DNA from 2 places in the Providencia sp. R33 genome. Region 2 is predicted to be linked to the other one. Evidence: predicted binding sites of a transcription regulator. Region 2 holds the regulator's gene; the other holds the start of a gene.
What was found. Region 2 encodes LexA, which represses DNA repair genes until DNA is damaged. Its sites were predicted from a motif close to TNCTGTATGTACATACAGNA; they were not measured.
Positions count from the first base shown of each region.

Region 1: the regulator LexA is predicted to act here: its motif matches at 12,177-12,196, upstream of J6836_RS09430 (metal-dependent hydrolase).

Region 1 is NZ_CP072453.1:1,995,967-2,012,651, reverse strand. It holds gene J6836_RS09500 (hypothetical protein) at 1-620, shown strand, start outside; gene J6836_RS09495 (Zn-dependent hydrolase) at 627-1,862, shown strand; gene J6836_RS09490 (amidohydrolase) at 1,914-3,098, shown strand; gene J6836_RS09485 (hypothetical protein) at 3,326-3,991, shown strand; gene J6836_RS09480 (hypothetical protein) at 4,091-5,212, shown strand; gene J6836_RS09475 (DUF2526 family protein) at 5,273-5,449, opposite strand; gene J6836_RS09470 (helix-turn-helix domain-containing protein) at 5,517-6,077, opposite strand; gene J6836_RS09465 (AzlC family ABC transporter permease) at 6,159-6,827, shown strand; gene J6836_RS09460 (AzlD domain-containing protein) at 6,830-7,147, shown strand; gene J6836_RS09455 (YegP family protein) at 7,205-7,393, opposite strand; gene J6836_RS09450 (hypothetical protein) at 7,687-8,004, opposite strand; gene J6836_RS09445 (luciferase-like monooxygenase) at 8,280-9,284, shown strand; gene J6836_RS09440 (YkgJ family cysteine cluster protein) at 9,380-9,766, opposite strand; gene J6836_RS09435 (L-cystine transporter) at 10,014-11,405, opposite strand; gene J6836_RS09430 (metal-dependent hydrolase) at 11,586-12,161, opposite strand; gene hxpB (hexitol phosphatase HxpB) at 12,353-13,018, opposite strand; gene J6836_RS09420 (YniB family protein) at 13,384-13,923, shown strand; gene J6836_RS09415 (fructosamine kinase family protein) at 14,356-15,222, opposite strand; gene J6836_RS09410 (AAA family ATPase) at 15,491-16,685, shown strand, end outside.
Region 2 is NZ_CP072453.1:4,182,115-4,198,799, forward strand. It holds gene pgi (glucose-6-phosphate isomerase) at 1-250, shown strand, start outside; gene ubiC (chorismate lyase) at 560-1,063, shown strand; gene ubiA (4-hydroxybenzoate octaprenyltransferase) at 1,213-2,067, shown strand; gene plsB (glycerol-3-phosphate 1-O-acyltransferase PlsB) at 2,154-4,655, opposite strand; gene J6836_RS19580 (diacylglycerol kinase) at 4,782-5,156, shown strand; gene lexA (transcriptional repressor LexA) at 5,293-5,910, shown strand; gene zur (zinc uptake transcriptional repressor Zur) at 6,106-6,621, opposite strand; gene J6836_RS23240 (FidL-like protein) at 7,011-7,487, opposite strand; gene J6836_RS19600 (winged helix-turn-helix domain-containing protein) at 7,488-8,438, opposite strand; gene J6836_RS19605 (TonB-dependent receptor plug domain-containing protein) at 8,864-10,861, opposite strand; gene modD (ModD protein) at 10,994-11,839, opposite strand; gene J6836_RS19615 (class I SAM-dependent methyltransferase) at 11,836-12,654, opposite strand; gene J6836_RS19620 (ABC transporter ATP-binding protein) at 12,666-13,433, opposite strand; gene J6836_RS19625 (FecCD family ABC transporter permease) at 13,430-14,434, opposite strand; gene J6836_RS19630 (ABC transporter substrate-binding protein) at 14,443-15,480, opposite strand; gene gntR (gluconate operon transcriptional repressor GntR) at 15,681-16,676, shown strand.

The sequences.
Region 1 (16,685 bases), 2.2 Mb from region 2:
CGGAAGACGAAATGCCGCGTATGTTTAAAAAAATTCCTAGTCACTATAACACGAGCTACTTCAAATTTTTACGTTTGGCGGCAGTAGGGTATTTGGCCTACTTAGCCTCATCTTATGCTGCACCTTACGTGAATATCAGCCCATTTGTTCTGTGCTTATTATTTGGGGTTATTGCATCTTCATTAGGTTTCTTAGAAAGGCAACCTCTGCAAAAAGCCAATGGGTTTGGTTTTGCTATCATGGCATTGATGTTATTTATCTTTGATACCTTAAACCATGCAACACCAGATATGTTATTGCGCCTTGTCTACCCAATGGTAGTGTTAATTAGTGCCGCCGTTATTGGGATGTACCTTGCGTCATGGGTTGTTGGCAAAATGTTGGGTGTCACTAAAGAGATGGCTTTTGCAGTGGCATTAACTGCACTGTATGGCTTCCCAGCGGATTACATCATTACTAACGAAGCGATTAACGCACTAACAAAAGACGAAAAAGAGCGTCAAATTTTAACTAGCCATATGTTAGGGCCAATGTTAGTCGGTGGCTTTATTTCCGTCACCATGGTGTCCGTTGTCTTAGCGGGTATTATGGTCGCTTACATTGTTCCAGTTGCAGGGTAAATAATTATGGAAACAAGTACATCTCGAATTCAACGTCATTTAGAACAGTTGGCAGAGTACACCGCGACGCCAGGCCAAGGCACAACACGTATGAGCTATAGCGAGCAAGATAAACAGGCACGCCAATATTTAAAACAGCAAATGACAGAACTTGGTTTACAGGTTCGTGAAGATGCGATTGGTAATATTTATGGTCGCCTAGAAGGTCAGCAAGCAGATTTGCCCGCGGTGATAGTCGGTTCGCATTTTGATTCAGTACCTCATGGTGGGGCATTTGATGGCCCCGCGGGAATAGTGGCAGGGCTCGATGTAGTTGCGCGTATTCGCGAACAAAACTTAACGCCAAAATACCCACTTGAAGTGATTGCCTTAGTGGAAGAAGAAGGCACCAGTTTTGGTCGTGGTTTGATGGCATCTAGTGTGATCACGGGGTTAATCGGCACGAAAGAGCTCTATCAACTGAAAGATAGGCAAGGTGTTAGCGCCGCAGAACGTATGGCAGCTGCGGGTTTTAATGCAGATAAAGCGGCGGATGCGGTATTAGACCCGAAAAACGTTAAAGCATTTCTTGAGCTGCATATCGAACAGGGCCCTGTGCTTGAGCAGGCTGGCGAAGATGTGGGCATTGTCGAAACCATCGTCGGCATTAGCCAGTTAGAAGTTAAGCTGACAGGCAAAGCGGGCCATGCAGGCACAACGCCGATGGATATGCGTGCGGATGCATTAGTGTGTGCTAGCCTGATTATCAGCCAAATCCCCGCGCTGGCAAAAGCCGCGGGGGACAACACGGTTGCAACGGTTGGGCGGCTTAATGTTCTGCCAAATGGCGCGAATGTTATCCCAAGTGAAGTCATATTTAGCGTCGATATTCGTTCGAAAAATGATGTTGCTTTGCGCAAAGTGATTAAACAAATCATCGAACTGACAGAAAAAACCAGTGAGTCAGCAGGTATTGGTAGCGATATTATTCAGCCGCTTTATGTGCAGCCAACTGAATTGAACAATGAAATTATTAGTACAATGCAACAGCATGCAAATGAGCAAAATTTAAAATTTAGAACCATGGTGAGTGGTGCGGGGCACGACACGATGATTTTTGCGGGGGTAACCCAGACTGGATTGATTTTTGTACCTAGTCGCAATGGGCTTAGCCATCACCCTGATGAATGGACAGATTACGTGCAAATTGCACGTGGCGTTGATGTGATGTTTGCCACCGTGAAGTCACTCATTGAATGTTAATAATCAAGAAAAACACCAAAGTACAGTATTGAAAAGGGTAAAGGTAGAAAAATGATCAGTTCAATTATTACAGCTGCAATCAAAAAACATACACCAGAGATGATTGCTTTTCGTCGTGATCTACACGCTCACCCTGAATTGCCATTTGAAGAAGTGCGTACAACGCAGCGCATCGCTGAAGAACTAGACAAAATAGGCATCGAATATCGCCTGACGGAACCGACGGGGCTAATTGCTGAAATTAAAGGTGGAAAACCGGGCAGAACAGTTGCAGTACGTGCGGATATTGATGCGTTGCCAGTATTGGAACTGAATGATTCTTTAGAATATAAATCAACGATTGAAGGCAAAATGCATGCCTGTGGTCATGATGCCCATACGGCGATGTTATTAACTGCAGCGAAAGCACTGGTTGAGGTCAAAGACCAACTTGCGGGCAATGTCCGTTTGATTTTCCAACCAGCAGAAGAGATTGCACAAGGCGCGCTGGCGATGATCAAGCAAGGTGCCATTGAAAACGTCGATAACGTATTTGGTATGCACATTTGGACAACAACACCTTCAGGGAAAGTGTCTTGCAATGTAGGTGGCAGTTTTGCCTCAGCGGATTTATTAAAAGTCACGTTCAAAGGCCGCGGTGGTCATGGTTCTATGCCAGAAGCCACCATTGATGCAGCGGTTGTTGCATCATCTTTTGTGATGAATTTACAAGCGATTGTTTCCCGCGAAACATCTTCATTAGATTCTGCGGTTGTGACAATTGGTAAAATGGATGTCGGTACGCGTTTTAATGTGATTGCGGAAAATGCAGTATTGGACGGTACGGTACGTTGTTTTGATATTGCGACTCGAGACCGTATTGAAGCTGCAATTCGCCGCTATGCTGAACATACTGCCGCAATTTATGGTGCTACCGCACAGGTCGACTATACCTATGGAACGTTGCCAGTAATTAATGAAGAGCGCAGTGCCTTATTAGCGCAATCCATTATTTCTGAAGCGTTTGGTGAGCAATCATTGATCACTGAAAGGCCAACACCGGGCGGGGAAGATTTTAGTTTTTATATTGAAAATATTCCGGGTTGTTTCGCGTTGTTAGGTACAGGAAATGCAGAAAAAGACACCCAATGGGCGCATCATCACGGTTGTTTTAATATTGATGAAGACACGATGGTCACAGGTGCTGAATTGCACGCACAATATGCATGGGCGTATTTGCAACAAACGGATTTCTAACCGTTAAGTTTTTAGGACTATCTATAGCTAAAGAAGCTTTGAATTAAAATTATATTAGAGTAGTCTTTATTTTAATTTAATCATGAAAATCTAAATTTAGGAGGCTAAGAAAAAATTAGCCCCCTAAACTTTTATTATCAAATTTAATTATGTGATTTATAAAAGGATTATTTTGAAAAATTCTTTTATTGACAAGGCCTTTACTAAGACACTATAAGGAGTTAAAAATGTCTTTTAAACAAGGAAGTATAATTGATGAAAATTTAGTACAAAAAATTCGTGAAACTAAATATGAGTCTAATAAAAAAGAAAGGGATTATTATCGGCGTGAACTAGATAATTTTGATGAAAAATATGGGAATGAGGAACTAATAAAGCTAAAAAATGAATTTGAAGAAATCGACTTAGATGATCCTGCTGTTTACTATGATTATGGCGAAAGGGCGAATAAACCGGTTTATAAATATTTGGAAGATTTATATCCTTATTATGAACGGAAAAAAAACCTAATAGAAAAAATAGCTAAAATAGATAAGAAAATAGCAGAGGGGCATAAAGGAAAAACGTATGATGAATTACTAAAAGAAAGTCTTCAAGAATATTCTATTGAGGTGCGTGATGTTATTTATAATGATTTTTATAAAAGGGATGATAAGGACATTAAAAATGTTAAAAAGGTAAATTACCAACTTGAACTTGATATCTATCATAGTATTTCATTAAATATACCTCAAGATTTTAATTCGTTAAGAGATGCGATGGTTTCATTTCAATTTGGTGATTTTTATACTTTCATAGATGTTAGTGGTGAATGGGAAGCGACAATTAATTATGTTGATAAAAATAAATTGGTGCATCCTATTTATCATTCTGGAAAACACATATTTTATTAATGGTTTTAGCTTTGAAAAATGAGAATAAAAAATAGTGAAATCATTTTGTAACCCTCAATTATAATGTGTATTATTATTTATATAAAGGAATAGATTGAAATGGAAAAAATAACAGACATTTTATCAGATAAAGACATAGAGGGCGCTAAAGAAAATATAGAATCCATCATTTTTCAGTATGTCGGGCTTCTGCCTGATAGCGATATAATCGAAAGTATTGATGAATCATTGTTTGGTTACTCAGCGGAAAATAAAAAGATAGTCTTAAAAGACATTGTGTTCTATCAGAACAAAATAAAAGAAAATGCTATTTTCGAGTATATATATGATAGATCCTATATAAAACATGTTGATGAGCTAAAATATAAACTTGAACACTTTGATTACGATAATGCTAATTTATATTATGATGCTACATCTAAGGCAGAAATGCCATTTTACCGATTATTAGAAGAACTGCAATTCCATCAGATATTAAATAAAGACTTCGATGTTGCTCAAAAGACGTATAATCAACAGCTTCATTTTATTTTGAATGAATATATGATAAAAGAAGAGTGTATTTCCAAGCAGAATGAAGAAGAAATCAGATTTGTTTTTGAACAATATGAAAGTGTTCTGGATTCTATTTATGAAAAATATGAAAATGAATTAAATCCAATTTATGAAAAGTACGAAAAAGAGTACGTGACGATTTCAACATATAGTGATGAAATTTTTAATTCTTTTTTTGAACGACGTGAAAATGAATTGGAACCGATTTATAGTCGGCGTAAAAATGAATTAAATTCTATATTTGGACAGTATGATGAAAAAGTGTTTTCTATTAATTTACAGTATGATGAAAAGCGTAACGCAGTTATTGAAAAAAAGGAAAAAGCATTAAATTCTCTTTTTGAACAGTATGAATTAGTATTAAAACCGATTTTAGAACAGAGTAATAAAGGATGTGACTCGTTCGTTAAGTCGAGAGAAAAAGAGCGTAATCTCGTCACAATGCTTGACGAAAAACGAGCAGAACTAGAGCCAGGCTTTCAACCTGAAAATAAACGTCAATCTGAAGAAAATGACCAATTTTTTGATTCTATACTCGAAAATATGAATAGATTCCTACAAGAAGAAACTATGGCGGTCATGACATACAGTGGAACTTGGACAAGTGAAACTTGTGTGTTTAAAGGCGGCGTAGGAACATGTACGGAAAAATCAGGCCAATTTTAGCCGTGGCTACGTATGTATTTTATAATTTGTTCACATCCTATTTGGGTAGGATGTGATTTTTTATGAGTTGTGATGCACAAAAATAGCATCTCTTAAGCGTTGTTGTTGTTCAAAGCGTTGCTCTTGATTGAGTTCTGTATCATGGGAAAGCTGCATAAGCATTTCATTCATATTGTGAACGGAATTTTCATCAAGCAGTAAATCCACTTTTTGAGCAATTTCATCATAGTGGGACATAGTCACAACTCCAATGTGTTTATATTGGTGCAATGATAACGCAAAATATCATTAAGTGGTTATGCTATTAGTTCTGTTTATCGATGATCATCACTGCCATGGTGTCGGGCTCTAATGCTCGCATAATATGCGGTTCATCACCGGGGTAGTGAATATAATCCCCAACCGCTAACTCAACAGGGTTATCTACTGGGCCCACTAAGGCTCTACCTGCAGTGATAATGATATGCTCACTAACACCGTGCATATGTGGTTCTGAAATACGATCACGCCCTGGTTGTGCAATGACAGTATAGATATCCCGACGAGAATCATCAGGGGCGGAAGACAATAAAAAGGCTAAATAATTGGCGTGTTCAGCGCTGACTGGAACGGCTTCACCGTGGCGGATCACCGTTACGGTCTCTTGTTTTTCTTCAATTAAGCGCGCAAAAGGAATATCTAACGCAACACAAAGTGCCCACAGCGTTTCAATGCTCGGGTTTCCGCTGCCTGACTCCAGTTGGGATAGCGTTGATTTAGCAATACCGGCTTTGCGTGATAATTCAGAGAGTGATAACCCACTTTTTTGCCGTTCGCGAGCGAGTGCTTTTGAAATAAGGTCAATAGGGGGGGCAGGTAAATTCAATTTTCATATCCTATATAGATTGCATTTTACAGTAGCGATCGCCATAATGAACAAACGTATTATATATCGAACGGTTTAGGAATGCTAACGTCTACCTTAAATTCCACGCTTAATAATAGCACAGTGAAAAATATTGCTCTGGTGTGTCTTGCTGACTTAATTGTGGGGATTTCATACGGTGCGCTCGCTCATTCTCAGGGCTTTAATTTCTGGGTGCCTTTGACACTATCAATACTCGTGCTTGCGGGGGCATCTGAGTTTCTCTTTATCGGCGTGATCTTTACAGGGGGAAGCCCTATTTCCGCTGCGCTAGCGGGCTTGCTGGTTAATTCACGCCATATTCCGTTTAGTTTTGCTGTCGGGGATTTAACCGGCAAAGGGGCAAAAGCGCTTTTGGGATATCACATTATGAATGATGAAAGTGTGGTTTTTGGCCTTGCGCAAGAAACAGAAAAAGAGAAGCGTGCGGCTTTCTGGTTGTGTGGTATTGGTATTTTACTTTGTTGGCCACTCGGGGTAATTATCGGCGAAGTGCTGGGCAGTTTTGTGAATGATACCCACGTATTTGGTATGGATGCGATGTTCCCTGCGATTATTTTAGCCCTTTCGCTGCCAGCACTAAAAGATAAGCGTTTGAGAATAACCGCCATTATTGGCTCGGTAATTGCGGTTGCAACAACCCCTTATTTAGCTGCTGGGATCCCTGTTTTATTAGCATTATTAAGCTTAGTTATTTATATAAGGAAATAATCATGATGGAGAATCCGTGGTTAATCTTCAGCGGCATCATGATATTAGCTGTTGGAACATATCTTATGCGAGCATCAGGAGCTTTGCTGAAAGGCCGCGTAGTGCTTTCAGAAAATAGTAAAGCCCTATTTTCCGCTGCTGCGATTGTGATTTTATTTTCGGTTGCGGTGACCTCTACCTTATTTTCTGGGGAGTCATTTTCAGATTGGCCGAAGATCATTGGTGTTTTGGTGGCAGGAATGCTGACTTGGTATAAAAAACCATTTATTTTAATTGTGTTATCTGCTGCTGTTGTCACTGCACTGTTACGATTAATGTAATAGAAGTGTGGTTAATCTAATAAAAATTGCCCCTATTGGTTGATAGGGGCAAAAGAATTACACTGTGAGGTCTTTAATGGTTTCTGTAGGGCCATTTTTTTGTACTGAAGCGATACCTTTTAGCGCAGATTGTTTAGAAGCATACATCTCACTGGTAGCAATAATTTCATGATTAGCCGCTTTTAATACAAAGTAATAAGGCTGAGCCACATCTTTCGTGGATTTTTTCAATTCATAATAGCCCATGATAAGCTCCTGCGTTTAAATGGAAAACTAAATATCTAATAAGGAAATAAGCAGAAAAAATGTTCTACTTAAAATAAGATTAGCTGCTGTTAGGTATTATTACTAGTGAGGAACAGGCATTTAGGAGAAACTACAAAAAAAAGCCCCTGCTAAACAGAGGCAATCGTAGGATATATAGAACTCTTTATTGTCCTTTTAGGATATCTGTATCTTATTGATTAAGCTATTTGGTTATGCTTATCAATAAAAAAGGTTTTACCGATATCATCAACAAGGTTAATCAATATTCCTTTCTATTGCGCTGCGGGTGCGTTAACAGGTTTTGGCATTGGTATGTTATTCATATTAGAAAAGTCAGGGACTTCCATTACAGTGACTTTCACAACATAGCGTTTGCCATCTTCAATTTTAGGGGCACTGTTCGCCAGTTTTTTCACTGTTTCATTCGGTGTTGTGGTCTGTTCAGCTACGCTATACACCATATTATGGTGATTGCCCATATGCGGGCGCTGCATGTGATTATTTCCACCATTGCCAATATTGGCTGCAGTTGCTGCAAATCCGACTGACATTAACGCTAAAGCAAATAAACCCGCATTTAATTTTTTCATTTCGATTTCCTCTGTATGGTTGATGAAGCCATCATTCACGAAAAGTTTTTGTGGCTCAATCGCTTTTACCTCCCTTGACTGAAGCTTCATAATTACTGCACTTTTTGTTCATGCTTAATTCATAATTTAGTGAAAACAGTGAGTTAGTAGACTGAAATTTACATTTTTATTCCAGTTGTGCTAATGCGAGTTTCAATTGTGGAGGCCAAGGACACAATAGACTAGGATGGTAAGTTAGCTTCAATATCATCACAATCCTAACAAAGTGAGCATGTATGTCAGATAAAAAAATCCTTCTTTCTTTGCTCGATCTTGCTCCGATCACCCAAGGGTCAACGGCAAAAGAGGCTTTTTCCCATTCTCTTGACCTTGCTAAATTGGCTGAAAAGCTAGGTTATCACCGTTATTGGCTTGCTGAGCACCACAATATGACAGGGATCGCTAGCGCAGCGACATCGGTACTCATTGGGTATTTGGCGGCAAATACAGAGTCTCTGCGATTAGGCTCTGGTGGCGTGATGCTGCCGAACCATTCACCATTAGTGATTGCAGAGCAGTTCGGTACGCTCAATACACTTTATCCTGAACGTATTGACTTAGGGATAGGGCGAGCACCGGGAAGTAACCAGCAAACCATGCAGGCACTACGCCGCCACATGAACACCGATATCGACAATTTCCCGCAAGATATTGCCCAAATAGTTAATTGGTTTGATGCGACTAATCCAGACCCCGCCGTACGTCCTGTTCCTGGGTTTGGTGAAAAAATCCCTGTTTGGTTATTAGGTTCAAGCCTTTATAGTGCAACCCTTGCGGCAAAATTAGGCTTACCTTTTGCGTTTGCTTCCCATTTTGCACCAGATTTATTATTGCAAGCGCTAGAGGTTTATCGCAGCAACTTCCAGCCATCGAAAAGACTCGCTAAGCCTTATGCGATGGTATGTATTAATATCATTGCAGCGGATACGCAGCGTGAAGCTGAATTTTTATTTACCTCAATGCAACAAGCCTTTGTGATGCTACGTCGTGGGCAGACCTCCCAATTACCACCGCCAGTTGAAAGTATGGCCGATATTTGGTCTCCTGCAGAGGAATACGGCGTCCAACAAGCACTTGGCATGTCATTAGTGGGGGATAAATCGAAAGTCCGTCATGGGCTAGAAACCATTTTGCGTCAAACACAAGCCGATGAAATTATGGTTAATGGGCAAATTTTTGATCATCAATCTCGTTTGTACTCATTTGAACTGGCGATGCAAGTTATGAATGAATTGAGTTAGGCTATTTGGAAGGGCGATATTTTGCAGGGAAGCAAGCATTTGATTTAATAAATAAGAAAAGAGATAACCCAGAAAAAATCTGGGTCATTGACGGGTTAGCAAGCGATTTGCGGGTGGTGTGGTTCTAGCGGTGGTAACCCATGAGCAGCACGCGCTCGGTCACACGCCTCATTATAGATACCATCTTGCCAAGATTGCTCAAACTCACGACAAGGCGTTGGCCTTTGTGCGTAAATGGAGCAAGATACACATTCCCCTATCGTGCCTTGTAGCGCGCTACAGCGCGTGTTTTGCTTTTGATTGGTGCCATGCATACAACTCATAAAAGGGGTAATTTGCTCGGTTAAATGTTGTGGCACAACGCCGCCGCCACTTTCAGCCTCTGCCCAATAAAAAGAGACACGAAAATAGGCGCAACAAGCACCGCAGCTTACACAAGGGTTATCTGAAGGATCGGTTTTTAGAATATGAATATTTGACATAACAAAACCAGATATTGATGTTGATAATATCCCCGTAGAATACGGGTTGACGCAACACAAGCAGGAAGCTCAAGAAAACGTTGCTCAAATTTTATTATCTTATGTAAATCCAGTAAATTGCAATAGTGTCTAGCAGAAAAAACTATCTTTTATACGTATGTTTGATTTTAATGAAATTAAACGGCAATTTTTAGCAATAAAAAAACCTGCCTAAATGGCAGGTCTTTGAATCAATACAAGCGAGCAGTTAAACGTGTTTTAATTCAGTATCATCGTCTTGATTAAACACTGTTTTATCTGTTTCACCCATCAGTTGGCTAGTCACTGTACCTGCTGTCATTGAACCGCTAACGTTCAGGGCAGTACGGCCCATATCGATTAATGGTTCAACTGAAATCAACAGAGCAACTAAGGTTACTGGTAAGCCCATCGCAGGCAGGACGATTAACGCCGCAAATGTTGCACCACCACCGACGCCAGCAACACCTGCTGAACTCACAGTGACAATACCGACTAACGTTGCAATCCACAGTGGATCAAACGGGTTGATTCCCATTGTTGGAGCAACCATGACTGCCAACATGGCTGGGTAAATACCCGCACAACCGTTTTGGCCAATCGTCGCGCCAAATGAGGCGGAGAAACTGGCAATGGATTCTGGAACACCAAAACGGCGTGTTTGCGTTTCAATATTCAGCGGAATACTTGCAGCGCTCGAGCGGCTAGTAAAGGCGAATGTGAGTACTGGTCCCGCTTTCTTAAAGAATTTAATTGGGTTTAAGCCCGTTGTTGCAATAAAAATACCGTGGACAATAAACATGATGCCCAGTGCCACGTAAGAGGCAATAACGAACGTACCTAAGTTAATGATATCGTGAAGATTCGAGCTTGCGACTACTTTGATCATCAGCGCCATCACACCATAAGGGGTTAAACGCATGACTAAGCGAACTAATTTCATCGCCCAAGCTTGCATAACATCAATCGCAGCTAAGGCTTTTTCACCGCGTTCTTTATCATCTTTAAACAGCTGTAATGCAGCTACCCCTAAGAAGGCCGCAAAAATAACCACACTAATGATTGATGTTGGGTTCGCACCAGTTAAATCCGCAAATGGATTTTTGGGAATAAACGACAGGATCAATTGTGGTACGGTTAAGTCAGAAACTTTACCAATATAATTAGTTTCAATAGCACTCAGACGGGCAGTTTCTGATTGCCCTTGTACTAAGCCTTCAGCCGTTAAGCCAAACAGGTTAGCAATTAAAATACCCACTAAAGCAGCAATTGCGGTTGTTAACAGTAGCGTTCCAATCGTTAGGAAACTAATTTTGCCAAGAGAGGAGGCTTTATGCAGTCTTGCAACCGCACTCAAAATAGACGCGAATACCAATGGCATAATCACCATTTGTAATAGCTGCACATAACCATTACCAACAATATTAAACCAAAGAATGGAGTCTTTTACCGTTTGGTGACCACTACCGTAAACTAGGTGTAGTACAACACCATAAGCAACACCAAAGACTAGACCGACTAACACTTTTTTAGACAGACTCCAGCCTTTCGCTCCCAGTTTTGCTAACAGTATCAGTAGTGCTACAAAACCGAGCACATTAATAATTAGAGGAATATTCATTCCGAACTCCAAATCGTTTTTTATAAGGTATGTGACTAGCCCTTTAATCCTTAATGGTTATAAGGATTTCGTTGCTTCTAACAACTGGTTATATGTTATCAATAGAGAAAATACATTTCTTATACTAAATAGTAATAAGGTAGTATTATTCATGCTTACATTATATTACAAAACTGAGAATTATGTAGGAAAGCGTATATCTAGCTGATTTTGAATGTATTTTATTGTGCTTTCTACCTGAGAATAAAAATCAAAGTGATATCCTGCAGGTAAGAAGCAGGCACAAACCGTCAAAACTACGGCAATAAAACGCTCAGTACGCTTGCTGTTTTTTCCACGAATGACAGGAAAACAGAAACGTTGGGGCAATGGCCATAAAAAAGGCACCCCTGACGGTGTTAGCATATCAGCCACTAAATGGCTCAAATAACCCAATAAAAAGGCTTGAATAAGGTCATTAGGAATAGGCCATTGCGCTGGGATCCACTGATAACACGAAAGCATGAGTAGCAACCATGCCAATAAACTGTGGGTGAAACCGCGGTGTCCACAAAGCTTAGAGATAGGCAGCGAAAAAATACGCAGCAGCCGACCGGGTAGGGAAGAGGGGTGATCAATATCGGGCAATAATGCACCTAATAACGCGCCGGGGACCAAGTGCAGCCAATCACCTTGAGCAAGCTCAGGGGTGACTTGGAGTTTATGGGCCATTATCAAAGAGGCGACGGAAAAAAGCAGATGCCCTTCAGCGGTCATGGTGGATAAAATACCATCTGTTTATCTATACAGTTGATTGGCAGTATAAAGTGTTTAAAAAGAATATGATAGAGGGGGAAAGGTAAAAAAACTCTTATTTATTAGCAAATAAGGAAAGGATTTTATATTTTTTGGTAATTCCCCTACCTAAGTCAGATAGGGGTGAACACAAATTACACAATTCGCTATAACTAGCGTAAATGTTTTGCTTCTAATTCATTTAAAGAACTTAATTTAATATCCGCTAAGCCAAAGCGTGGGTCATTAAAATGCTTGTTATCTGGTACGACAATGGAGCGCATTCTTGCAGCTTTTGCTGAAATCATACCATTGAACGAATCTTCTAAAGATGTGCAATGGATAGGTTTGGTTGATAGCGCAGAAGCAGCTTTAAGATAAACTTCAGGGTGTGGTTTACTTAATGGTAAATCAGCTGCTGAAATAACCGCAGAGAAATAGTCGCGTATATCCAGTAAATTTAACACTTTTTCAAGCATATACAGTGGTGATGCAGACGCTAGTGCGATTTTTAAATCCATCGAGCGGCAAAGTTCCATTGCATGTTGTACACCTGGTAAAATAGGGCGAGTTTCTTCAACTAAGCCAACAACACGGTCAATGATCCGCTGTTTGGCTTCTTGTTGACTGCATCCATGCCAAGGCGAAGCTTGGTACCAAAGTTCAACAACATGGTCAATACGTAAACCCAATGTATCAGGCAGAGTGTTGGCAATTGCAAGGTCAACGCCTAGCTGTGAAAAAACTTCAAGCTCAGCTTGCTCCCAAAAAGGTTCCGAGTCGATCAATAAGCCATCCATATCAAAAATAACGGACTGGATGGGAAGGTTATGGTACATGTCAAAACTCCATTCATGTAAACCCTATTGCCAATGAGCTATACCCTTGTGGCAGTAGGAATTAAGGGAACTTACCCAGCAACGATAGTATTTATTTACTAACTAGCTATGATATCAGCAAATGAATAAATATTCGTATTAATTGCACGAGTGATTGTAACAACTCAACACTAAAGCGAATAGACACAGATGGTAAAAGTTGTGTATCCAATGTGTCTTTAGTAATGTTTAAAATTCTGAAAGTCGTTACGCAATCATCATTTTACAAGGTAAATTTGGAGGCATTTAATAATTTCGGCTATTATTACCCCTGAAAAGTCACCATGAAAATTTATAGAGAATAATAACTCTAAGGAAGAGCAGTAATGAATTACCACAATGCTAATTATGTCGCAATCGGCAAACGTATTCTGGGTTGGGTTGTTTTTCTGGTAGCATTAATTTCGACGTTGGCGTCTTTAGTTAAGCTTGCAGGGATGAAAGGGCTGGCAGGTGAAGGGATCAATGCCGTTGCCAATGACTTTATTAAACTGATGGCGGAAATGACTCGTCAAACGACACCATTTCTCAATTTCTTCTGGAATAACTCACCTGTACCGCAAGTTGCCAATGGTTTTTCAGGTAGCAACCTCGGTTTTATTATCATCTTTATCTTTATTTTTGTTGGCTTAGCACTCAGTGCGTCAGGTCTGAGAATGTACCGACAAATTAAATTTATTCGCGAAAGCCTTGAAGACCATGTCATTTTGGAAAAAGCCAAAGGTATTGAACTGTCCAAAGCAGAGCTCGAAGCAAACGTCACCATTCCACGCCACACAATTTTTACCCAGTTTTTTATTCTCTATTTCTGGCCAGTTGTGCTTTTGATAGGACTGTATTTTATCCTTAAACTCCTTAACTGGTAATTTTCGTCATACTTCCCATTATGCGGGTGTTATCTTCGTTTGCTAACGCTAGTCACATACTTATGTATGCTCCTAGCGATTAGCGGCACTTGATGCCTACGTATAATAGGAATTATTTAGAAAATTAAATGTTGGTCATACTTCCCATTATACGGGTGTTATCTTCGTTTGCTAACGCTAGTCACATACTTATGTATGCTCCTAGCGATTAGCGTCACTTGATGCCTACGCATAATAGGAATTATTTAGAAAATTAAATGTTGGTCATACTTCCCATTATGCGGGTGTTATCTTCGTTTGCTAACGCTAGTCACATACTTATGTATGCTCCTAGCGATTAGCGTCACTTGATGCCTACGCATAATAGGAATTATTTAGAAAATTAAATGTTGGTCATACTTCGAGCTGTAGCGGTGTTGGCTACACTCAAATCTATTCCTTTAATAGCGAATCAATAATTTTTTGAGCGTGCAGATAGCTTTGTTCATTACCAAAAATATGGGCTTGATTAAGCAAATAATATAATTGGTAAATAGGCTGCCTATCTAAAAAGCCATTAGGGAGTGGCCAAATGCTTTGGTAGCCATCAATAATTTGGATAGGAATATCTTTATACAATGGCAACATTGCGATATCACATTCCCTGTCTCCCCAATAACACGCAGGATCATAAAGAACGCCATCAATTTGATGCGTTATGGCGCAGTTAGCAGGCCATAAATCGCCGTGCAATAAAGAGGGTTGAGGTTGGTGACCCGTTAATTTGTTTTTAACGACATCGACAATTTGCTGAATATCACCAAATACCATACCTTTTTCAGAGGCTAGTTGTAATTGAAGACCAATGCGCTTTTCTGCAAAGAATGAATTCCAGCGTTTTTCCCAACCATTAGGTTGAATAATAGTACTGAGCATGGTGTCAAAATCAAAACCATAACTAGGTTGTTCTTCCCATTGGTGTAAACGGGCAAGCTGTTGGCCAAAGTGCCAAGCGTTGGTAGAATCGAATGGTTTTAGTGGGAAATATTCCAATAATAGAAAACTGTGGTTTTTATTGTTACCGACGCCATACACCTTAGGGACGGCGATGGTTTGGCTTTTGGCGAGCATTTCAAGCTGTTCAGCTTCTTGTTTAAATAAGGGAAGGAACTCACGCCGGTTTTGTTTTACAAAAACAGTGTGCTCACCATAGTCAATTCTTAACGTATGGTGAATATCACCACCAGAGAGAATGACTTTGTTACGCAGCTCTGCTTCACCCAAGTGTTCACTTAATAAACGACTCATTGCTTGCCACATGACTCACCTCGCTCTGCTTTGGTCTTCACTAATACCATACTATAGCGACAGTTTAGGAATTAACAGTGATAATTGTTTAAAAAGAAACGCCTATCACGAAATAACTGTTTAAGAATTTTATTCATTAAAATTAATTATCATAAACTGAAAGATAGTGGTTCTTTATTAAATTGAGAATGTTCAGATATTTGTCTATTAAATCGATATGCCAGCGCGCTCCTCGGTTTATTCAGGTAAACTGCAAAAAATGAATTAATAAGGGAAAGCCATGCATACTGATTTTCAAAATCCACGTTGGTTAAGGGACTTGCTGCGATTTATTCCGCTAAAAAGTCAGTTTGTATTGTTTGGTAATGTGCGTGATTTACAAGCCAGTGAAATAGCCCCCTCGATTGTGACGCCTTTGCCATTTAACCAGTCTTTATTTAATAGTTTATTTAAAGCAGGTTATGCATATGTGCTGACTTACACGCCATTGATCGGTTTTCAATGCTTAGCAAACCCTGCGCAAAACACTCAAGAAACCGATACGGTTATGCAACGGCTAGGGTTAAATGTTGCAGAGGGTAAAGCGGCTGGTGGTATCGATATATTGAATCATCTGCTTGAGCGGTTTATTAATGATAAACAACAGCCTATTGCATTATGCATCGACTTTGCTTCTTGTTTAATTTCCCATCGTGATAACCTTACACCCGCAGAACACAGTTTATTTACCCGTGCGCTCGTCGCATCACACCAAGGAAAGGCAAGGCCAGCAGGGGAGCACAATCAGCCGTTTTTTAATACGGTATTTTGGGTAGTGGAAAAAGAAACAGATTTGCCCGATTGGTTTGTGGTGAATAACCCACGAATTCGAGCCATTCCAGTTGCTAAACCCGATGGTCAAGTACGCCGTTTATTAGCGCCTAGTCTCTTGGCTTCATTGGCAGATTTTAATCGCCTAGAAGAGACAGATAAAACATTGCTAATTAATGATTTTATCGATGAAACAGAAGGGTTATTGTTATTGGATTTAACTGCAATAGTGCAACTGGCACGTATCGAACAGGTGCCTGCAACCAGTATTAGCGATGCCGTTCGTCGTTATAAAGTGGGGATCACGGAAGACCCGTGGAAAAAGATTGATAAGCAAAAAATTCACAACGCCCCCGCAATAATTTCCCGCCGAGTGAAAGGGCAGGAGCATGCGGTGACACACTTATTGGATATTATCAAACGAGCAATGACAGGTGTTGGTAGCCATAAAGGTGGGCGCCCTCGTGGCGTGTTATTTCTTGCTGGGCCGACAGGTGTCGGGAAAACGGAACTGGCTAAAACAGTGACGCAGTTACTGTTTGGTGACGAAAGCGCCTATATCCGCTTTGATATGTCTGAATTTAGTGCCGAACATGCAGACCAACGACTGATTGGTGCACCTCCAGGTTATGTCGGATATGATTCAGGTGGTGAATTAACCAACG
Region 2 (16,685 bases):
CCGCCCAACTAACTCGATTTTACTCAAAGAAATCACACCATATTCATTAGGTGCATTAATCGCGATGTATGAGCACAAAATCTTTACCCAAGGGGCGATTTTGAACATCTTCACGTTTGACCAATGGGGCGTGGAATTAGGTAAGCAGTTAGCGAGTCGCATCCTGCCTGAATTAGAAAACAGTGAAAAAGTCAGCAGTCATGACAGCTCAACTAATGGTTTGATTAACAGTTATAAAGCGTGGCGTTAATTATCCATTGAAATATTGTCGTAAAATTAAGCGGGAAGTCGTGTAAGCAACTTCCCGTTTTCTTTTCATTAAAATCATAAAATTGGTTTGATATAAGCCTGATCGTTAATGTGTTAATGAATTTTATTATTGTTCACAACTTGTTATTAATTAGGAAATTTTTCACTATTTTTTTACATTTTGTGTTGAATTTGTGACTTTTTATATAAATTGTTAGCTAACTTTAACCTTGTAGCAAAACAACGTGATATCCTATTTGGCAAGAAATACAGAAATCATAACCATGTTATTCATGGTGGAATTTACGTAATGGATGAAATGCTATTTACCTCGCAGCCAATCGAATGGATTGCGCAGGATGATGAAAGAGTTCCCGCTAACACACTCGATTGGTTACTTGAACTTGGCTCCATGACAAAACGTTTTGAACAACACAGCCAGCAAGTTACCGTCATACCGTATTTAGAACGCTATGTGTCGCAAGCAATGCTAAGTGCGGAAGAAGTACAAAATTTACCAGTAAGTCACCGTTATTGGGTACGTGAAGTGGTTATGTACGGAGATGGTATTCCGTGGTTACTAGGCCGGACGGTCATCCCTGAAGAAACTCTGACTGATGATGACCAACAATTGGTGGATATTGGCCGCATGCCCTTGGGGCGTTATTTATTTAGTCGAGATAATCTAACGCGTGACTATATCCATATTGGTTGTTGCGCAAAGCGTTGGGTTCGCCGCTCTCGATTAAGGCTATCTGATAAGCCATTGTTGTTAACCGAAATATTTTTACCTGAATCACCTGCATATCGTTAACTGTCCAAGTTATTTCAAACTGTAGATTTTGGCAAAACGCGATACAAACATACAAAAATCCGCGATTTACCATACTGAGTAGTGTGAACACCTACCTATTTTGAAGTATGATGGAATGAGAAAAGGAGCATGACAAAGTGGAGGGAAGTATGACGCTGAGTAAATGGCATGCATACAGCCGTTTAATGCGTATTGATAGACCCATTGGTTCACTGTTGTTACTGTGGCCGACGTATTGGGCACTATGGATAGCCGCTCAAAGTACACCAAATTTACATATTTTGATCGTGTTTACTGCGGGGGTATTCTTTATGCGTGCCGCGGGTTGCGTGATCAATGATTTTGCTGATCGCCATTTTGATGGTCATGTAGAGCGAACTAAGCATCGCCCATTACCGAGTGGGGATGTGACGGAAAAAGAAGCAAAAATTGTATTTGCTAGCCTAGTCGGTGTGTCTTTCTTGTTAGTATTAACACTCAATTCAATGACGATTTGGCTATCCATTGCGGGACTTGCTTTAGCGTGGATTTATCCTTTTGTTAAAAGGGTCAGCCACTTACCTCAGGTTGTACTGGGTGCTGCGTTTGGCTGGTCGATACCGATGTCCTTCTCGGCAGTTGGGGAATCACTCCCGTTAGTATGTTGGGTATTATTTATCGTGAATATTATTTGGTCAGTGGTTTACGATACACAGTATGCGATGGTTGACCGTGATGACGATTTAAAAATTGGCATAAAATCAACGGCAATTTTATTTGGTCAGTATGACAAACTGATTATTGGATTACTGCAATTGCTGATGGTTGTCTTGCTGGTGGTTGTGGGTCTATTGGCAAATTTAGGGATAATTTATTATCTTTCGTTGGCGCTGGTTGCGGGGTTATTTGTTTATCAGCAACAGTTGATGGTGAACCGCGAACGTGCTCCTTGCTTTAAGGCTTTCATGAATAATAACTTCGTTGGCTTGATTTTGTTTATTGGCATTATGGTGAGTTATTTTTAATGTGTGAATGATGTTCAATAGCCCAACAAAAAAGGTAATGTTTTTCAACATTACCTTTTTGCTTTTTATTGGCTTACAAAACCGGATTAGTCTTTTTCTGGCTCTGTAGTTTGAGCTGACTCATCGGGCTTAGCTACTTTTTTCTCTTCTGAAAACTCATCGCTTTGGCTAACACTTTCAATGGTTAAACGAATTTCTGGTGACATTAACCGCGCAAGAACCGCATACAGTTTTTGGGCGTTAGTGGTGAAAATATCGTTTTCATTGTTATCGATATAGCCTTCTTCCCTAAGTGTATCGACGAGCGTTGAAAACACCGCTTTATCAAAGAACTCAGGGGCGTTAATGCCGTGCAGCACAGAAAGACGTTGCGCAAGGATACGGCTTTCTTTTTCCAACGTATTACGGCTGATTTCAGGGCTGGCATTGAGCAATGACAGCGTGATAGCGTAGCGTTGTAGTGTTTCACGGACACCAGCAGCTAAAAGTTGTAATGGACGAATACGGCGCGGGTTCAGCACCACTATTTCGTCGTCTCTTAAGCAGATAAGTTTTTGATTATTCAGCTCATCAATTAGAGTATCGACCGTATTACGCAGCTGTTCGTCGTTATAACGCATAAACAGTTCCGCTTTTAAGAACGGATAGATTTGGCTGACTTGATGGTGAATTTCTTGGCGGCTGATACGCTCATGGTGCAACACAATACTGGTGATCAATGACGGCAATACCAGTAAGTGATGGATATTATTACGGTAGTAGGTCATTAAAACGGCATTTTCGCGAGGAAGAATAATAATATCCCCCATGCTGTCTTTTTCTACTTCGAATTTATCCATTTGCAACGCATGTTCGAGCAGTTGCTCCGCGGTTTTATTTGGCGTTGTTGCATCTGCGGTGTATGGCACATTACGCAATAATTGCAGATAGCATTCCACTTGCTCAATGAGCTGTTCACGGGTCAATGAACGCTGACGTGAGGCCAGTAAAGCTGTTGCGCATAAATTGATAGCATTAGCCGCAGCAGCATTATTGATATTCACCATGATGTTATCTGCTAACGAGCTGACTGTCGGGTTTAACCAAGACGGACGCTGTGGCTCAATGGGGTCAATCGAATCACGCCAATCAGGTACACGCTGATTAAGATATTGAGAAAGGGAAATTGGCTGACCAAAGTTCACATACCCTTGGCCTAAGTTACGCAGTTTGCGCAAGCCACGGATCATTGAAAACAAGCCTTCTTTCTCTTTTTCTGCGCCGCGCAGCTCTTTTGCGTAGGTACCCACTTCCATCACGTGCTCGTAACCAATATAAATAGGCACAATCGTGATAGGGCGTGAGTCACCGCGCAACATGGCTTGTAGTGTCATCGACAACGTTCCGGTTTTTGGCTGCAATAAACGGCCTGTACGGGAACGTCCACCTTCAACGAAATACTCAATAGAGTAACCGCGAGCAAACAGCTCACTTAAATATTCGCGAAAAACTGTCGAATAAAGTTTGTTTCCTTTAAAGGTACGGCGGATAAAGAATGCACCAAGACGGCGGAAAATCGGGCCAGCGGGCCAGAAGTTCAAGTTGATCCCAGCAGCGATGTGTGGTGGGACAAGGCCTTGATGGTAAAGGACATAGGAAAGCAGTAAGTAGTCCATGTGGCTTCGGTGGGAAGGCACGTACACAATTTCATGGCCATCTTGTGCTAATTGGCGAACACGCTCAGCATGTTGCACGTTAATGCCTTGATAGAGGCGGTTCCATGTCCAGCTCAGCACACGGTCAGTTAACCGCACAGCTTCATAGGAGAAATTAGCGGCAATTTCTTCCATCATATTAACTGCATTTTGCTGCGCTTTTTTCAATGGAATTTTTTTACTGCGCGCTTCGTCTTCGACGGCTTTTTCAATCGCTTTTGAGGTCAAAAGTTTATTGAATAGTTCATAGCGTGCTGGCAGTTTCGGGCCGACCGCCGCAAGGCGTTGGCGCGAATAGTGAATACGGGCGACACGTGCTAATTTATTGGCAATAATCGTATCTGTGCCGTGGTCCTGTGCCATTTTCCCAATCGAAACCGGCGGGGATAGGCGAACAAAGCTATCTCGGCCTAACCAAAGGATTGCAAAGAATTTCTGTACACCGTTTAATAGCTTCAGTGGCGGTGCCGGAGTGTGGCCTTCACGACCAGGAGAGCGCCCAAACATCACAGAAGCGGGTAGCATTTGAATATCGAGATTTGGATTATTTTTGTGCAAATCTAAATATGCATGGAATGTTTTGACGGAATCTTTACGTGGATCCGGTGAATAATAGCGAAATACGCGTGGGCCATCATCGATAAACACATAGGCAGGAAGCTTGGTGCCATTGATGTCGTTATCAACCAAAGGGTCAGGCAGACCGATAGCCAAGCATTGATGCCGTAGCGTTAGGAGGTCGGACTTAGAATGATAAGGCAATACATACAGCGTTGGCCTGTTGGTATCAAGCTGCAACTCTGTGATTGGGTCCGATGGAATTAGTTTACTTTTTACCAATAATTTAAGTGGTAAATTCAACATGTTGTAATATATTTTACGCCACAGTGACATAAATGATTATAGCCTCTTGTTAACAATGCTGCGCAATCATACCAGAAATCCACTGGCAGATCTGTTACTGACAATTCACTTTGACCGTAAAAATCGATTATTGTTTGTATTTTTTAAGGAATAAATATGGCAAGTCAAACTAAGGGCTTTACCCGTGTGATTAAAGCAGCGGGATACTCCCTTAAAGGGCTAAAAGCAGCGTGGGTAAATGAAGCGGCATTTCGTCAGGAATCTGTGGCTGCGGTGATTGCGATTATTATCGCCTTTTGCTTAGATATCAGCTATGTGGATAGAATATTGTTAGTCAGCTCCATCGTGCTGGTGGCTATCGTAGAGTTACTCAATAGTGCCATTGAAGCCGTTGTTGACCGTATTGGCAGTGAATATCATGAACTTTCAGGGCGTGCTAAAGATATTGGCTCTGCGGCGGTGTTTGTTAGTATTGGTTTAGCACTGTTTATTTGGGCGTTGGTATTATGGCAGCGGTATTTTGCAGGGTAGCCACGAAAAGCCATTGAAATTTGCGAAAAGAAAGTAAATCGATAACAAATACTAAATTCAGTGATTTAACTGTTTCAAATCTTCATTTACCTGTATATACTCACAGTCTGACTGTATAAACAAACAGGGGAACGGGATGAAAGCACTGACGGCTCGACAACAGCAGGTTTACGATCTGGTGCGTGACCACATTTCGCAAACAGGTATGCCTCCTACACGTGCTGAAATTGCAGCAAGCCTTGGTTTTCGTTCGCCTAATGCGGCAGAAGAACATTTAAAAGCCTTGGCACGAAAAGGTGTAATTGAAATTGTTTCTGGGGCATCACGGGGTATCCGTCTTCTTCTTGAAGAAGAGCCTGACGATCAAGGGTTGCCGTTGATCGGGCGTGTTGCCGCTGGCGAACCTTTATTAGCGCAAGAACATATCGAAAGTCACTACCAAGTTGATCCAGAACTCTTCAAACCTCATGCGGATTTCCTATTACGTGTGAATGGTATGTCGATGAAAGATATAGGTATTATGGATGGTGACTTATTAGCAGTTCATAAAACACAAAATGCGCACAACGGGCAAGTTATTGTGGCGCGTATTGACGATGAAGTGACTGTTAAACGTTTTAAACAGCAAGGTAATCGTGTTGAATTAATTGCTGAAAACCCAGATTTTGCACCGATTGTGGTCGATTTACGCGAACAAAGCTTCACTATTGAAGGCTTGGCTGTTGGCGTGATCCGAAATAGCGATTGGTATTAATTCTTAGATTATCAGGTAGGTAGCAGCGTGCTGCTTGTTTGATTTTTCCATGATTGCTGGCAGATTTCACATTATATATAGAGATCTGCCTGCTTTACTTGGTTCTTGTTTTTTACATCCTTTCTTGATATTACTTCTCTTATTCTTTTTTTACATAAGCCATAAACAACAGCATAAATTCCACAGCCACATTCGTTACTTTTTCTTTGTGACGACAGGTTGGTCATGGTCATGGCTACAGTGAGTGTGATCTTGGCAGCTAGCGACTTCATCACAGTTTTTACATAAGCCGTGATTTTCAACCACAGTATGCCTTAAACGAAACTGGTTTGTTTCTGCCAAACTGATAATCGCGGCTTCTATTGTTGCGCAATCACTTTCTGTCACACTGCCACAATGGTCGCAGATTAACATCACTGAAATATGGCTGGGGTTATCAAAGTGGTGGCAAACGACGTAACTGTTGGTTGACTCGATTTTGTGAATAAAGCCTTGCTCCATTAAAAACTCAAGCCCACGGTAAACGGTAGGGGGCTTCGCTTGCGGTTCAACTTCACGTAACAAATCTAATAAATCATAGGCACTTATAGCGCCATGCTGCTGTGCAATAAGGCGCAGCACAGTTTCTCGCTGTGGAGTCAATCTAACACCCCTTGATTGGCAAATGCGCTCTGCCATCACAAGTATCTTATCTTCACTCATTTTTTTCATTTAACTGACTCCAACTTCGAAAAAAGCAAATATTGACTGTTTATAAGTTTACCATATTTTTGATACTGAAAGTGCCTTGCTACTCAAAGGGATCATCAAGATAGTGAAAAATACCTTATTAACAAAAATGGCAATAAAGGCATTGAGTTTTGTTTAAATTATCATCAGGCGTACGAGATTATTGCAGTGATAATCATGGTGATTTAATCATGCAATTTTGTACCAAGTGGAGATTGGCGGCGCGGGTAGCTCAGATGAGATACCAAAATTGACGATATTTGGGCACAACGTAGATTTCCTATCTTAGCCTATTTATCTGCAGCCTGTTAAATGATGTTAAAAATGATTCTCCATATTGGTTTTCTTCCTACTTTTAAAGTAAATTTTTATCATTGTATATGACAAGTAAAAGAGGAGTAAGATTCATCTTTTAGAATATAAACATTGTCTGCCATTTTTTTGATATTTACATAGTACTTTATTTTATCTTGTTCTAATTGAATAAAATTAGCAAACACATTGTATGGTGTATTATCAGATGATGTAATTGATGATGAGGTAAAATTAATAATATAATTACCTTTTAAGTCAACTTGTTGATAATCGAAATAAATAGCTCTATCTAGCCGATAGGTATTCTCTTGGTTTTTTATATTGCCATACATATTTATTCTGCCATGATTATCCTCAGAAAGTTGTATCGTAACTTTTGATTTTAAGTTAAGCCCATCTTGAGTGCCGTTATCTTTGATCCAAACTAATTCAGAATGACAAAATTGAATGTCGTTTTTTTCATTACTTAAATTGTAGTAGGCGACTGTTGCGGTAGCAACTAAAACGATAGCCACAATAAAATATTTTTTCATTTAAATTCTCTGATCGTTGATTGAGACACAATCATGTGTACTGTTAGCACCTTTACAGACACTAATGGAAAAGTTTTTATCAAAAGAATACGTTCTATTTAAATCAGATAAAAGAATAATGCGTTTTTCTTTATTACAGGATATGCTGTATTTATCTAATTTTGCAGTAACGAAACTGATATTTTCATCAGTCATTTTTCCTGCCATATCTTGAGGTGCTTGTATGGTGCATTTCCCATGTGAACTAATTGTAATATATTGGTTTTTTTCAGCTTCATTAGACGCTGAATGATAAATAAATATATGTATTATGTAGCTAATGGCAAGTGCTGAGATTGCTAATAATATAAACTTTATAAAATCACGATTCATTTTCTTATTTTTGAATATTGACTTGTAATGCTTAGCTTCTTTATCAAGGTTTTCAATAGTAACCTCAAATGGTTTTTCCATTGTTGAAATCATAGCAATATTTGGATTCTCTGAGACCGCCATTATTTCTTTTAATGGAATATTAGAAGTAGAGTTTTCTATTTGGTCTAATTTTTCTTGATAATAATGTATTTCTTCATCATTTTGATTGTTATTCGTGACACTATCGCTCTCATGAACAGAGATTCGGTTGTCAATTCGAAATCCTTTCTTAGGTACAGTGACAATTGATTTAGGATCAAGGCCGAGTAATTCAAGTTTTTTTCGGATTTCACTGATGTAAGTATTTAAATTATTATTTGATCCCACTAAGCCATATTCTTCCCAAACATTAGTGAGCAATTCATCACGCGTAGCAATTCCTTTTTTTAGATTTAATATTATTATTTCATTAAATAATCGCGCAGCGGGTTTTGATAGTTCTATATTTTGATTTCGGTCAATTTTTTTATAAATAGAATTTGTTTTCTGTTCGAAAATATATTGTTCATCAATAATATAATTATGTATTTCATTCATAAACGCCGTGTGCTCTCTCTAAATTATAATATGAAATAACATAGCTACAAAAAATGTAGCTAATTAATTTAAGTTAATTTTGAAAAATTTAAAATGTATCTTTAGTTTTTATGCTTATAGTTTAAATAGGGAACTCATTAACTGCAAGTATTGTGAGATGAGCAATTTTGCCACCAGTGAGCAAAATTATTGATTTGATAGGTTGGGTGTTACTTAAAACTGCGCCTTTCAGTTTTGTGGTTTTTTATATCGGTCTATAATCCTTTATGATGTTAAAACAAACTAAAAAACTGTCAAATTATCAATGTTAGGAATTATCCTACTGAATGGGATAATTCCTAAGTGCTTGTGCGTAAATCCGAAGCGTTGATTAACGCCTAACAAATATTTGGCAAAGGATCGCATCTCTGCCTAATATTGTGAAGTTAGTATTTATATTCAATACCTAACCAATAGTTACGACCATCTTCAATATAGCCATTTGTATATTCATAAGATTTATCAAATAGGTTATTTGCTGAAGTATTGACGGAAACACCATGGCCTAAGTCATAATCTAAACGTAGGTCAGTTTTGGCAAATCCACGTACTTTGCTGTCATTATCCACATAATTAAATGCCCAGCTTCTGGCTTCTTCAGTCACTGTAATGCTAAACGGTTCATAAGGGGTGAATTTCACCCAAGCAAAGGCTTTATGGGTTGGCAGTTCAGTAACGTGTTTGACGCTGTAGTGTTTAGGGTCGGCATGGATATAACCATAGCTTAAACCAACTTCCATCCAGTCAGTTACTTCACCCGTGGTTCCTAAATCTAAGCCAAAATAATCAACTTTTCCGCTATTGCGGTTCTCAAGTATATAGCCGCCATTTTTATTAACGCCTATGCGGTGTGCCATGATGGCATCCGTAACGTGGTTATAATATACGCTGGAAGTATATGACCATTTCGGGTTGATATGCCCTTTATAGGTTAAGTCATAGGTTAGAGCGCGTTCTGCATCAATATGCGGGTTAATGACGAAGGTATCGTCACTTTTCATTTTTTCTTTGGTATAGCGTTCTTTTTGTGTTGGGAAACGACTTCTTTCAGAAATAGAGAATTGTACTGTGTCTTCGTTCGCTAAGTGGTAACGTGCCATGGCTTCCCAGTTAAAGGCATGTTGGTTATTACCATCGTATTTTTCGAAATTTCCCTTGTTATAATCATAACGCTTACCATCAGCGCTTTTGCGCCAGTCATAACCAATGCTGCCGATAATATCTAAATTATCAGTGGCGACCCATTGATATTCTGTAGCAATGGAATAGGTATTGTCTTTATAGCGGTCAAATGGCACATCTTTTCGTGCGCGAGCGCGGTGAACGTCTTCTTTCCAGTGTGCGGCGAATGACAACATATCGAGTTCACGTACGGTGAAATCAACACGCATATCGGCGCCATTGCTGTAGTCATCGTAACGGCTGTAGTTATAGATACCTTTTTCGTAATCTTTGACAGATTTGTATTGGTGCAAGGTATTTTTAAAGGTGTCGTGGTAAAAGCGGCTCTGTAGGGCTATGCCGTCAGTGACTTGGGTTGTCCCATTAAAATAAATGCTTTCTTTATCGTAAGCGGGCCATTGCCAATATTGCTGTTTCGTATTCGTGACACTTGGTGCGCTGTTCTTGTCACCATCTTGTTTAAGATAGGTTACAACATACTCATCGGCTTCACGTGGTGTCCAACCCACCTTGACCATCATCCGTTTGTCATCTGTTGCAGAGTTAGGACGGCGTCCATTGCTTCCCGCTAATGGGTTGTCATTCTCGGAGCTAGGGATCCCCATAAAACGCTGCTTGTACTGGCTACCACTGACTTGAATAAACCCTAAGTCATTGCGGCCACCCAAGCGAGCACTGATATTGTGGGCATTATCTGCACCGCGGGCAAAGCCTTGGTTTAAGCTGATATTGGCTTCAAATGGTTTTTTCGGTGTTGCGGTGGTTAAGTTAATCGCACCACCCATCAAGTTTGGCCCTTGCAGTAACGAGGTATAACCCGTCGAAAGCTCAACACTCGCCAACTCGCTAGTCATAAAGCGGCCTAAGTCTAACGTACCGTCATAAGGCACATAGGTTGGGATACCATCAAAAAAGATAGGCACTTGGCGGCTATCGAAGCCACGCACATTAACCTGTGTTTCGTTACGGTTGCCTGATTTTTGAATAGAAACACCGGGCATGGTGCTCAGTGCTTGCGCCACGTTAGTTTTATTCAGTTGCTTCATTTGTTCTTCCGTGATGACATTGGCATCCGCTGCTAACGGCGTACTCCAAACAGACATTACGTCAGTATTTTTTTCTGCTTTAGGGTCAGATGCGGCATGCCCCTGTGCTGCGAATAAAGCCATCCCAACCAAATAGGTTATTTGTTTTATTTTCATTATGTCTTTCCAGTTTCATTAATTGCGATATATTATTTTTTATATAACGATGTGCGTCATTAGCCATAAGTTAATGCAGCCTACGGGGGTAGGCTGTTTTAGCGAATGGCTTTTTTAACGCAGATTTTTAGGTTACTGCTTAAAAATTTTCACTTTTATATCTCGAGGGGCTGCATAATAAGGCGCTGATGTGACCAACAATGGCACACCTGTCTTGGCAAACTCCTCAATGGTTTTTAAATTTATTCCACCTGCTAAAGACAGCTGACAAGGGCGATTCTGCGCGTTAGCCAGTGTCTGTAATTGCTGAATTTGCTCTGTTGGCAATTTATCGAGCTGTACAATATCTGCTTGTGCTTTGATGGCAAGTTCAGCTTGTTGGTAATCATCGGCTTCCACAATGATTAACTTTTCGGGTGCATTTTGGCGCAAAGCTTGTACATGCGCATTCCAATCATCTGGATTTTCAAGGCATTGGCGATGGTTCGTAAACAGTAAAATACTTTCCGCGCTGCCTGTTCGGTGAATAATGGCGCCCCCTGCCAAAATCGCAGTTAAGGCAAGAGGCTTAGTGTTTGGAATGGTTTTTCGCGTACAGGCAAGTTGTCCATTGGGTTGATGCTGGCGCAAGATAGCAACCATTTGCTGGGTGTAATGGCTGACGCCCCCGCACCATTCAAGGACGTTTTGCACCGCTTTCCAGCCTTGGTGTAAGGCGTCAATCGGCCCTGTCGCACGAATTAAAACACTCTGTGGTTCAACAAGTTGCCCATCATAAGAGAGACTTTCACACTCGATACCGAGTTTTTCTAACATGCGTTTTGCAATGTGAATACCACTAACGCAGCCCCCCTGTTTGGAGGCGAATGTCATTACGCCAAGCTGGGAGTGTAGCCCCAAGGCGCGAGTGGTTAAATCGCCATATTGAATGTCGTCTAACAAAAGCTGGTCAATTAGGGCATCAGGTAGATAGATCATAGTGTAAGTTCCGATTCATCCACGACATCCCACGAAACCATTGCCCAGTCCCTTGATGGATAAGATATTTTTTTACCTGATACCGTTTGAACATCGTAATAACGGCGAAGAATATCAGTTTCTTCTGGTGTGATATTTTTGAGTGACCAATTGACGCTATCCACAAAGGCTTCAAAGCTATCAAAGCCGCCTTTATTTGGGCTCTTTATGAAATCGACCCGAGCATTGATGCCCATTTGGTGCAGGATATTCACTGCATAAATATAGGTAGGTAACCGAATGATTTCACGTCCAATTTCACGAATAATATGTTCGTCAATAAAGGTTGGGTTGACGGTATGCGTGGTGTAAACGCGTAGTTTTGTTTGGCGGTTGAGCTTAAGTAGCGCTGCTTTTAAATCATCGACTAATGTTGAGCGGGAAGCGACAGAAATATCCACTTTGGGCAGTGTATCCCAGCTATCTTCCCACGCGAGTTGTTTAAAGTGAGCATTGGTAATACCGAGCTCTTTAGCGCGAAGCCGCGCCATTTCCAGCATGCCGCCGCTGTAATCAATACCAATGACTTCTTTAAACTCATTGGCGAGGCACAGGCTAATCGAACCAGGGCCACAACCCACATCCAGCAAAGTTTGTGCGCCTGTAAAATCCATCAGCTCACGAAAGCGCAGTAAATAAGGATCATTAGGATTGGCACAATTTTGCGCCATTTGCTGGGCTTTTTTATCCCAATGCTCGGGTTCTTTACGAGTTCTATGCGCTTGCTGCATATGTTCTTGGTACATTTTAGAAAAATCAATTTGGTTAATTAACATGATCCCTGACCTTAATAAGAAAACGTTGATGGAAGCTGGAAGTGAGCTTGGATACTGCGCTCATCCACATTATAAAGAGCTGCCATGTTAGTAAGTGTTAACATACTTTTTGATAAGCCTTGTCGTGCTTTTTGTTGTTTATCCAGCAAAATGACATTGTCGGCGATGGCGGCGGCGTGTTGTGGGTGATGGGTCGACATCAACACCGTCATGCCATGGGCTTTCAATTTTTCAATTTGCTCAAGTAGGCGAATTTGATTACCAAAATCGAGGCTAGCGGCAGGTTCATCCATAATCAGTAATAAGGGTTTTTGAATTAATGCACGGGCGATTAAGACCAACTGTTTTTCGCCGCCACTGAGTGTGCTGTAAAGGCGAGTCGCAAGGTGAGGGATGTTCAACCGATCGAGTTGTTGAAGTGCTTGGTTTTTTTCGGCGTCACCGGGGACAGAAAATAAGGAAATATGTGGGGTTAAGCCCATCATCACCATATCTAATACAGTAAAGGTAAAAGGCGTATCGTGAGCTTGTGGTACGTAAGCAATCACTTTCGCGATATCCCGCTGCTTGAGTGCTTTTATTGACTGATTATTGAGTAAAATATCGCCGTGGATAGCAGGCAGTAAGCCTAATATCGTCCTCATTAAGGTGGTTTTGCCACAACCATTCGCACCAAGCAGGCAAGTAATTTCTTTTTCAGGTAAGGAAAGATTGATGCCGTCAATGATTGCGGTATTGTGATAGCCAATGGCAACGTTATTGAGGGTCATTATGCTCATTTGACCCGCCTTGTTTGCAATAAAATCGCCAAAAAAAACGGTGCACCCACCGCAGAGGTGAGGATCCCCAGTGGTAATTCAATAGCGGCGATGGTTCGAGCGAGGGTGTCTGTGATCAGCAGCATAATTGCTCCAATCGCTAGTGATGCAGGGAGCTGGTAGCGAAAGTTAGCGCCCACTATCATTCGCGTAATATGGGGCACAATCAAACCTATCCAGCCAATAATACCTGCAATGGACACCGCACTTGCCGTGAGTAACGTGGCGCAGACGATAAAGATAGCGCGGGTTAAACCCACATTTACCCCTAGGCTTTTAGCTTCTTCATCGGATAAGCTCAGCAAATTCATACGCCAGCGTAATAACAGCAAGGGGATGATACCTATTAACATTAATGGCAATACAGACAAGAGGTCTTCCTGCGTAATAGATGACAACCCGCCCAATAACCAAAATGTAATCGAGGGTAATTGAGTGTAAGGGTCAGCCAAAATTTTCATTAGTGAAATGGCGGAGCCACAAATGGCACTGATGGCGACACCCACAAGGACTAGCGATAAAATGGGGTCGTGTTGACGAGCAAGGCGCGCAATGAAGCACACTATAGCCACGGTAATTAAACCCCCAATAAAGGCGGCTAATTGAATATAAATCAATGATTGTCCGAAGAAAATCCCGACAACAGCCCCCACACCTGCGCCTGCTGATACCCCTAAAATATCGGGGGAAACCAACGGGTTGCGAAACATGCCTTGGTATGCGGCACCTGCAATGGATAATCCCCCACCAATAATAATTGCAGCTAATGTGCGAGGAAAACGTATTTGCCAAAAAACGGTTTCATTACGGGGATCGCTAACATCAACTTGAGAAGAAAACAAACTGGCAAATAGGCGGTACAGTTCATCGAGGGTAAGTGAATACTTACCACTCGTTAAAGCAATCACTAAGCTAACGAATAAAATGAGAATCAATAATAAGGGTTTAACCCCTTTGTTCATCATTCCACTCATGATTTTTCCATCAGTAAATCCACCTGTTCAGCGGTTAATGGCGAATGATAGAAAAGTTCAAAGAATTCAGCGATATCTTGTTTTATCGTCGCGGCAATACGGTCGTCAAAGTGGCTTTGTAAACGGCGCATGCCAAGCAGGCGGTTGACACCAGGAGGGCCATCTAACCAGCCAAATGGCATGCCCGTAAAGACAAGCAATTGCTGATTTGTGATGGCATCTAACCCTTTCCATAGTGGGGAGGTCGTCATAAATTCAATGGCTTCATCATATTGCGTTATAATGATGTCAGGATTCCATTGATAGAGTTGCTCCATGGAAACGGTGGTTAGCCCACGAAAATTGGGGATATCCACGACGTTACGTAAACCGAGCATTTCAATGGCTTCGGTATGAATTGATCCTTTAGCTCCTGTTTCCAGCCCTTTTGCTCCACGAGCGAGGTAAAAACTTAACGGTTTTTGTTGAGGTTTATTCGCAAAGGCTGTGGCATCATCCAGATAATGCAGGGCAAGTTGGTGGAGTTTTTGTGCTTGAGATTCAACACCAAGTGTTTCACCAAGCTGAGTGAGTTGTTGGGGTGAGTCTTTTAACCCACCAGCAATCAATAAATAGGGAACGTTGGTCTGTTTTGCCACTTTCTCTGCTTGTGAGCGATAAGTTTCGTCAATATTTCCAGTGTCTATAATCAAGTCAGGGTTATAAGACAAAAGTTGTTCTAACGATAGCGTACTGCCTCGACCGGCTAAGCGGCCGTAAACCGGTAAATCGAGCCACTGTTGTGCAAAAAGCCCAGTATGACCTTTTTTCAATGAAATTGAGGCAAACCCCACCATTTTTTCAGGGGCAAGGGCAAACATTAGTAAATCAGAGGGCGGCCCTGAACTGATAACGCGTTGAATATGGTTTGCAGCAGGAAGCTTGCCAAAGAGTGCTTCTTCAACAAGGCGCTGACCCCTAGCGAAACTTGGCAAACTGTAGAAAGCAGCAAGTAAGGCACTGGACTGAAGAAATTGTCTACGATTGATTGCCATAATAAATGTGAATACGCTCGTTATGATAATAATTATATAGCGCGAAAATTAGCGGAGTCATACAGGAGAGTCAACCTGAAAAGTTGAGTTGTTAGAAAAACTCGACATTTGTGTGATGTAAATCAGTAACAAACATTGCTATCAATAAAAAGATAGCTGAACATAGAGAAAGTTAACTTAATAAATATCACTTTGGACTTATGAAGAAGAAAAGACCCTCGTTGCAGGATGTAGCAGACCAAGTCGGCGTCACAAAAATGACGGTGAGCCGTTTTTTACGCAACCCAGAGCAAGTTTCAGAGCCTCTGCGCGAGAAAATTGCCGAAGCGCTCGAAAGCTTGGGTTATATTCCTAATAAAGCGCCGGATATTTTGTCGAACGCAACCAGTCATGCGATTGGCGTTCTGCTTCCTTCATTAACCAACCAAGTGTTTGCGGAAGTGATCCGTGGTATTGAGGCAGTCACAGACCGCCATGGTTATCAAACTATGCTAGCCCACTACGGTTATTTGCCTGAAAAAGAAGAGGAAAGGCTCACGTCGTTGTTATCGTATAATATCGATGGCGTTATTTTGGCTGAGCGAACGCACACTGAACGCACATTGCGGATGTTAAAAACGGCGGGTATTCCTGTTGTTGAAATCATGGACAGCGTTTCCCCTTGTTTAGATATTGCCGTGGGGATTGATAACTTTGAAGCTTCCCGCCAAATGACGCACGCCATGATTGAGCGAGGTTGTCACAAAGTGGTGTATATCGGGGCGAGGCATGATGAGCGAACGTTTATCCGCTTAAAAGGCTACGAACAAGCGATGTTAGATGCCAACCTTGAGCCGCGTAACGTGATGACACAAGCCAGCTCATCCTATTCATTAGGTGCACAACTATTGCATGATTGTCGCGCAAAATACCCCGATACAGATGGCCTGTTTTGTACCAATGACGACTTAGCCATTGGGGCAATATTTGAGTGCCAGCGGTTGGGGATTAACATTCCGCAAGATTTAGCTATTTCAGGTTTCCACGGGCACGACGTAGGACAAGTGATGACACCAAAATTGGCCAGTATTCTTACCCCAAGAGACCAAATGGGGCGTAAAGCGGCAGAGGTATTGCTGGCACGAATGACGGGTAAGAAGTTAACAGGGACGCATTTTGATGTGGGGTTTTCTCTACTCACGGGCGAGAGCATCTAATTATTTCCC